One region of the Virgibacillus salexigens genome, then DNA from elsewhere that is predicted to be linked to it. Evidence: riboswitches for the same ligand, from Rfam matches in the RefSeq annotation. Region 1 holds a riboswitch; the other holds the start of a gene.
What was found. Region 1 has a riboswitch for lysine ahead of dapA (4-hydroxy-tetrahydrodipicolinate synthase). Riboswitches for the same ligand answer to the same signal wherever they lie in the genome.

Region 2: it holds a riboswitch for lysine, as region 1 does, so the genes downstream of both, BN990_RS07050 (Na+/H+ antiporter NhaC family protein) here and dapA (4-hydroxy-tetrahydrodipicolinate synthase) in region 1, are expected to answer to the same signal.

What each region holds. Positions count from the first base shown of each region.
Region 1 covers NZ_CCDP010000001.1:1,027,032-1,031,357, forward strand. The annotation lists gene BN990_RS04645 (GntR family transcriptional regulator) at 13-735, shown strand; gene dapA (4-hydroxy-tetrahydrodipicolinate synthase) at 812-1,702, opposite strand; lysine riboswitch at 1,816-1,995, opposite strand; gene BN990_RS04655 (glycosyltransferase family 2 protein) at 2,081-3,388, opposite strand; gene BN990_RS04660 (CgeB family protein) at 3,492-4,326, shown strand, end outside.
Region 2 covers NZ_CCDP010000001.1:1,554,714-1,559,039, reverse strand. The annotation lists gene BN990_RS07055 (sodium-dependent transporter) at 1-410, opposite strand, end outside; gene BN990_RS07050 (Na+/H+ antiporter NhaC family protein) at 630-2,189, opposite strand; lysine riboswitch at 2,365-2,540, opposite strand; gene yunB (sporulation protein YunB) at 2,590-3,363, opposite strand; gene BN990_RS07040 (YunC family protein) at 3,460-3,768, opposite strand; gene BN990_RS07035 (bifunctional metallophosphatase/5'-nucleotidase) at 3,835-4,326, opposite strand, start outside.

The DNA.
Region 1 (4,326 bases):
GCTGGTCGTTGAATGTGGGATAAATCATTGCCTTTATACAAACAGATCGCAAACAGAATTAAAGAAGATATCATCTCAGCAAAATTAGCGCAGGGAGATGCTATTCCGACTGAAACAAAGCTAGCTCATTCGTATGGTGTTAGTCGAGTAACAGTAAGGCAGGCTATTAAGTTATTGGTAGAAGAAAAATTATTATATCGTGTTCAAGGTAGTGGAACATATATAAGCCATAACAAGGTTGAACATAATATATATAAATTACAAAGCTTTACAGAGGAAATGATCAGACTAGACCATCAACCATCGAATGAAATAATAGAATTTCAGTTAACATTGCCTTCAGTAGAAGTGCAGGATGTATTAAATGTTTCGGAAGATGATAAGGTGTATTATATTAAGCGGTTACGATTGGCAGATAAAGAAGCTTTTATTCTGGAGGAATCTTACTTGCCTGTAGAACTGTTCCCAGACTTGTCCATTGATGTGATGAAAGAATCAAAATATGACTATATTGAACAGAAAGGTCATCAGATCGATAAACGTTACGGAGAACTGTATCCGATCATGCCAACGAAAGAGATTGTGGATTTTCTTCATGTTGAGGAGAATGAGCCGCTGCTTTATTTAAAAGCATTTTCAACATTTGTGCAAGGAACGGTATTTGAGTATTCAAAAATATACTTTCATCCGTCGAAATATGTATTTAAGTTTATTTCGCTGAAGGATAGGGAGTAGTAAGTAAAAGCAAAAAGAAACAGCCGTCACAAAAAGATGTGCGGCTGTTTTATGGCATTGCATAATTGTAAATTTTTTATATCGCGGATACCATGGATTGGCTGAACTGCAATACATGTTTCAATTCTTCGTACTCTTCTTGATGTAGAGGCACCATTGGCAAACGAACGCTACCAACAGAAATACCTTTAAGGTTCAATGCTGCTTTTACTGGTGTTGGACTCGGTGCCGCAAATAGTGCTTTCATAATTGGGAGTAGATGCTGATGCACCTCTGCACTTCTTATTACATTTCCATTTCGATACTGGTTGACCATTTCTTGCATTTCATTGCCAATTATATGGGAAGCTACGGAAACGACACCAGTTCCTCCTACCGATAATACAGGTAATGTAAGTCCATCATCTCCACTATAAAGTGTGAAATCATGAGGCGTGCGACGAATGATTTCCGTGATTTGATCAAGGTCACCGCTGGCCTCTTTAATTGATACAATAGAATCAATTTCAGATAGTCTTACAATTGTTTCAGCGCTAGCATTGGCAACAGTTCTACCTGGAACGTTATAAAGCATGATCGGTAGGGAGGTTGCTTCGGCGATCGATTGAAAATGTCTATATATCCCTTCTTGTGAAGGCTTGCTATAGTATGGGGTAACCAGCATAATACCATCTACGCCAGTTTGTTCTGCTTGTTTCGTTAACTCAATCGATGCTTTTGTATGATTTGATCCAGTCCCAGCAATAATTGGAATTCTGCCGTTAGCAATTTTCACAACCGATTTAAATAACGCTAATTTTTCTTCATTTGTAAGTGTTGGTGATTCTCCAGTTGTACCAGCTACGACTAATGCATCGGATCCATTTGCAATTAAATAATTAACTAGATTTTCCGTTGCTTGAAAATCAATTTCTCCTTGTTGATCAAATGGGGTAACCATTGCAGTTACTACTTGGCCAAATAACATTGCTTCACACCCTTTTTGTGTAATTTTTGATAGGTGGAAAGGCCATATATAATAAACGCAAAAAAGCAACAGCGAGGGGTATCACTGCTGCAGAAACGTTAGAATCGTTTCTTGCGTCAGATAGCCCTCCATATAGTTTCCTATATGACAGTCCTGTATTTATTCAATAGCAGAACCAGCTACAGAAAATATGAGATTTCTGTGGCTTCGGCAATGCCCCCTTTCCACCATCTTCCCTGGATCTCATCATCCTCAAACGGTGTAATCATGAACATTGCACCTCTATCCTCACTTCAAAAAATTGAAATAAGAAGATATTTAGTTGCCTGTAATATAACAGAAAATCATTATTTATGCAAGGGAGAAAATTTCTTTACTTTAAATTTTATGTTGTTTATTATCTTCTCCTATGAAAGGCCAAGTTATTGGGGTTGCCACTTCGAATAATTGAAATTCTCCTTTTGTTAATCTAACAGCATTTCTCGTAAATAATTTCAGTTTATTTAATATTTTTAGATGAACGGGGTGTAGACAATGATTAATACTTAAATAATGTGTATTCATATATTTGAAAACAACTCCATCTGGTAGTAGTGTGTTATTAGAAATGCGTTCAACTATTACTTCACCATCTTTTAATTTTGTTAACGTAATGTCATCCATTAGGATTATGTCCTTAATATGAAGATGGAATCTCCGTAAAACCCTATTATTGCAAATTTTTCTTTTTTTGTTATCTTGGATAAAATACATTTCTTTGGATTCTCTTGATTGTACTAAACGTTGATTTGGAATGAAGCCATTATTAACAAGATTGAGGTCAATAGGCATAGTTTCTTCATATTTAAAAAGGATGGGGTCAGGTATTTGTACAACGTTAGCTCTGTTGTATTTTAATTGGTCAAACATCGCTTCTGAAATATGTCTACGCTTCTGATTGTCAATTAAATAAACTTTGTCATCTAATCCTTTTACTAAAACACCATCCGGTATGGTTTCTGGAAGATAAGATGTTAGCTGTTGCAGAGATGATGGGGTAATTAAGCTAACATCTAAGACTTTAGGAATGGGATGGAAGGGGGCAAACCTATTTAATCGATTCCAGAATGCTGCATCAGCATTATACCAATACATAGGATCATCATTCCAATAACTTTGATAGGATTTAAAAACTTCATTGGCAATGTTTCTCGTATGCATTACGGAGCAATGATCGACTTGATGTGCAGCCTTTTTTAAGATGCCCTTCGTGTTTAGGTTCTTTTCAGCTACCACATTGTAAGAATGATCAACATGTTTTATCAATTGTCCAGAGTACACAATGTTAATGGAAGGGTGTTGGTCCAAGAAATGCGCCATCTCCTCTAATCTTTCAGGCAAATAAAACACATCATCTGTTAAATAGGAAATGTATTCTCCGTGAGATAAGGAAATGGCGATATTAATTAACGTAGCATAGCGAGTTTTTTTATATCTTTGATTGTCTTTAATACCACTATTATAATAATAAATGCGTGAGTCGTCTAAATAAGTATGGATAATATTAGTAGTTTGTGTGTTCGAAGCATCGTCCATAATAAAAAGTTCCCAGTTATTAAATGTCTGATTTAATACACTATTAATAGCTTTGCCAACTGTGTCTGGCTTATTATAACTTGTAAGAATGACGGTTATTTTAGGGTTCACTCTTATCACCTGCCTCATTTCCCTTTTTGCTAGTCATTTTTTGAAGAACTCCTAATATAATTGAAAGCAATAAATATCTATAAATAGAGGAGATATCTTTGAAATGAATGTTTTATATATTCCATCCGGATATTCTGGTATTTATACCTATTTTGATCAATGGATCTACGATGAAATAAACAAATGTAGCGGATTGACTACAATGTATTTCTCGTTACGAAACGGAGGGAATTTTCAACATGTTTGTCAACAGTTTAAACCCGATATGATTCTAACTATGTTGGGGGATCATCTTCCTATTTATATATTAGAAACCATACAATCCGGCAATTTTAAGTCGGTTCTTTGGCTTACAGAAGATCCTTATTATACGGATCGTTCCATTAAAATTCTGCCGTACTTCGATTATATATTTTCAATTGATTCAAATGCAGTAGCATATTATAAAAGGCTAGGGCACAAAAATGTCCATCATCTGATGCTTGGTACAAACCCTTCTGTATTCTCGCAAAGAAGTATAGAAAGGCAATATGATATATGTATGGTCGGGTACCCTTATCTAGAAAGAATTCGATTGGTGTTATTAATTTTAGAAAAAACTTCATACACTATGCAATTAATTGGAAATAATTGGCGTGCACAATGGATTCCAAAATCAGCTAGAAGCAGATGTAAGGTAATAAGTCGTTGGATTCCCCCCAACAAAGTTGCAGATTTCTATTCAAATTCTAAGATTATACTTAATACGTTACGGCCTCATAATGAACCCTCCAATCAGAATACGGCTGGAATTCTTAATCAAAGTGTTAATAATCGTATGTTTGATATTGCAAGCTGCGGTTCATTCGCACTTATGGAATATATTGATGAACTCCCAACTTATTTTCAAGAGGGAAAGGAGATTGTTTCATTTCAAACAGATGAAGACTGCATATACA
Region 2 (4,326 bases), 530 kb from region 1:
ACCGTTCGATTTAAAAAGTCATTCATTAAAAATCCTTCGGTGTCTGATCCCCAGCTTAAATTAAAGGAAAAAACGGAATAAGATATTGCCCAGGCAATAATAACAGAGTAATAGGTAGATATTACGAAGGCTACTAAAACAGCCCACCAACCAACGAATTCGGTTTTTTTATTTAATCGCTTATAGGATAATGGTGCAGATCCACGGTATTTATGACCTAGTGTGAACTCCATAATAAGTATAGGAATTCCAGCGGTTAATAATGCAAATAAATATGGAATGATAAATGCTCCTCCACCATTCTCATAGGCAACCGCAGGAAAGCGCCAAATATTACCTAAACCGATTGCTGACCCAACAGCAGCCATAATAAACCCTGCTCTTGTTCCCCACTGTGAACGAGTATCCATACGAAGACTTCCCCCTTTTCCCCTTTTTAAACTATTTATATGTTCATAGTTTAAAGGAATGTTTTAAAAGTTTGTTTTTTTCTGATATTTATGCTTGTATTATAACGGTACTTTTCGCCTATGTCAAAGAAATTATTTAAAATTCAAGATATTGCCAATTGACCGATATTGATCTTGACAAAAACATCCATCCTCTTGAAGAAAAGGATGGATGTACGATTAATGTTTACTTGATTTTGTATTTTTCAGGAAATGAATAAGTACAGCAAAGGCTGTAATGATAGCAATTGTTACTAATAACGGCAGGATCACTTGGTTGGTAAACCCAATTAATAAATATCCTACTGCAGCCGAAACTGCTGCTAAAATAGCATATGGCAACTGTGTAAGCACATGATCTATATGATTGGAGCCGGCACCAGTAGAGGATAAAATTGTCGTATCAGATATTGGTGTACAATGATCGCCAAATACAGAACCTGCAAGTACGGCTGCCATGGAAGGTAATAACATATCTATATCTGTAATCACAGTCACTTCTGCTGCTATTGGCAGCATAATTCCAAATGTTCCCCATGACGTTCCTGTTGCTAATGCCATAAAGCCTGCAATAATAAAAAATAAGAATGGCAATAGTGAAGGGCTAATGGATGAATTATTCACAATTTGTGCCAAGTATTCTCCAGTTTTTAATGTTCCGATAATCGACCCAATCATCCAAGCCAATAAAAGAATATAAATTGCTGGCAGCATCGTCTTTATACCTTCAACGATAATTTTTTCTGCATTATTTTTTGGTTTCCCTTGTACTGCATGGAAGATATAGGCAGTTAATACTGCTGTAAGCCCACCAATAAATAGAGAAAGGTTTACGTTTGTATTTGCAAAAATAGTTAATATACTTATGTCACCTTCACTAGCATTTGCTCCAGTTATTAGCATTGAAATGATCGTGGCTGCAATAAGTACTCCAATTGGAACAAGCAAATGATATATTTTCCCAGATTGATGAGCTTCAAATGTATCACTTAAATCTCCTGGTACATTATCTTGTTCTGGATCTATTAATGCTCCAGTTTTAACCGCCCTTTTTTCATGTTTCCTCATTGGGCCAATATCCATCTTGAGATAGGCTACAAGAAACACAAGTAAAATAGCTCCCAAAGCGTATAAATTAAAAGGTATCATTTTAATAAATGCTTCTAATGGTTCCATTGATGTGATACCATTTGCTGCAAGTAATCCACCAATAATACCGATGATATATGCTCCCCAACTAGAAATTGGTGAAATAACAGTTACCGGTGCTGAAGTTGAATCGATAATGTAAGCAAGCTTTGCTCGAGAAATTCGATGTCGGTCTGTTAACGGACGAGCTATTTGTCCTACTGCTAAACTGTTAAAATAATCATCAATGAAAATGATAATACCTAGCACTGCACTCATCGCTTGTGCACCAACACGCGTCTTCACTCGTTTAATCATCCACTCTCCAAAAGCACGGCTTCCTCCTGAGGCTTGTAGAAAAGCAGTCATCATTCCAAGTAAAAGGAGAAATCCTAATAACAGTAGATTACCAGTATTTGGAGCCCCGTCTGTAACAAAAATAGTATATAAATTATTTCCTATTTCTTTTAGCGAATCCCAAATTGCAAAATCATGAATGAGTAACGCTCCTACTACAATTCCTGTCCCTAGAGACAGTAAAACATTTCTCGTTAATAGTACAAGTACCAGCATTAATACTGCTGGGATAAGTGAAAAAATGGTTCCTTCCATTGCTGTTACCTCCATATAAGATTGTTTACAAAAGGAAAGAAAACATACTGTTCAAGAAAATGGGATAAGTAACTGTAGGGGGTGTCCGTTAGAAAGGTAGCTTTTGTAGACAGAAAAAAAGACAATGATAGAAAATAACCTACCATTGCCTTTACAATATACGTTATCCTCCATTTCGATCAGTAGTTCTCCATGCGACTTCTTTGCATGACAGTATACTTCTTATTCAAAAGCATACCAGTAACAATAAGCCTGACACCTATTGTACTTCGGCAGTAAATCCTTTCCTCCATCATCCTAGTTGTCATCCTCCGACTGAGTACTCATATCTATTGCACCTCTACCTCACCGATCTGATAAGGTTTATTATTCAAATTATTATATTAAGTATAGCAAGGTTTTAATTATTATTCAAGTCATCTTTTGGTACTGAGATATTTGGTCCACCCTCGTCACCCCCATAAAAGTCAGGGACATCTCCCATTAATACTCGAGAGTCAACATAGACCCTAGTACTTATCTCCGATGGTTCAGTCGTAAATGGAACAACAATTTGTGCATTGACAGTGACTGGGATATAAATCTCAATTAATACTGCGTTTATCCCAAATTTCTTTACCTCATACTCTACATCTGATTGAATACTACCGACAATTTCAAAATGGACAGGAACTTTTGGACCTAAATTAGATAATATTGTACTTCCTGTAGCTTGCCCAATCGGAATCTCTACCACAGTAGGATCTTTATCAGCTAAATCATTGGCTGTATCCCCATAGTCCTGCGGCTCCATATCCGGATCATCTGTGTTCAGCGTTTCACCTTTATTCATTCCATATAAGAAGTATTCTGCTCGTTTTGTAGCTGTTCGTAAGGCGCGATTGACAGCAGATGATTTCCAGCCAACAATTGCTGGACTGCCATTATCCTTTGTCGTTACTTCCATTAAATCATCGAAGCTAATATTTTCCGTTGATTTAACTGCTTCATTGATTGTCCGTGTCGCAAACTCTTGTGTTTTTTGATTTGCTATCTCCATTAAAGGCGGGGTTATCCCTTTATCCACGATGATGATACTAAGGGAGGTCAAGATTACAAAAGCAATTGTCGTCATTAAAAAAACAACCTTTACTGGAGATGTTGTTCGCAGTTTAAATCTTGGTCGTCTACCCATACGAAAACCCCCTTGAAACAAACTTATGCTTGTTTCAAGTTAGTTAGAATTTAAAATCTACATAAATAAAATGCCTCCCTCTTAGGAGACACTAACTTAAGATATTCGTATTAAGGCATCCTTGCCAATCATACCTTCTTCCCAACCATATTGTTCCTTTGCAGAATGAGTTACCTTCTCTAGTGGTGCATGTAGTAAATCATCAATCGTACGAACACCTACTGCACGACCTGCAATAACTTCTCGATCTGCCAATTTTTCACTTAACAAATCCACATCTAATGCAGCACACATAATGTAACCAATTTCATTCGAGATAATTAATAAATTCGTCTTAGGCAACTCAACACAAATAGCTGTAAAGAACATACCATCCTCTACTTCTAATGGATTTACTGTAATCATAAGTGTAAACGGCCTCCCCTTCATCCTAGTCACCATATCTATATGCAAAAGGAGGCCATGGCGTCACTACCCTTCGTTAACAAATTGTTGCAATGTTTCCGCTAGTATGTCTCTTAAAAATGCGGGTAAATAATATTGTTTTACTTCCGATTTAGCTACTTCTGGCAACAATCTACCAAATGTAAAGGTATCTGCAGTGGCTACTCTATACGTTTGATTAGCCTCTAAGGCTGATTGTCCATCAAGGAACGCTTGCCTTATAAAAATATCTCCATTCGTTAATTCTTCGGTAGCGAGTTCTATTCCAGAGAATGTCATTTTCCCTAAAACTTTTCCACGAAAACCAAAGCCTTTCAGTTGAAAATTCATAAAGTCTTCTGTTTGTGAAGTACGAATAACTTCTAATAATTCATTACCGGTCAATTCAACAACACATGTATTAATTGGATGTGGGCAGATTCGATGAATATCTCCATATGTTACCTCCCCTTCAGGAAGGCCCTCTAACAATACACCGGCATTGAGCATAGAACAATCGGCGTTTGTCTGCAATTTTAT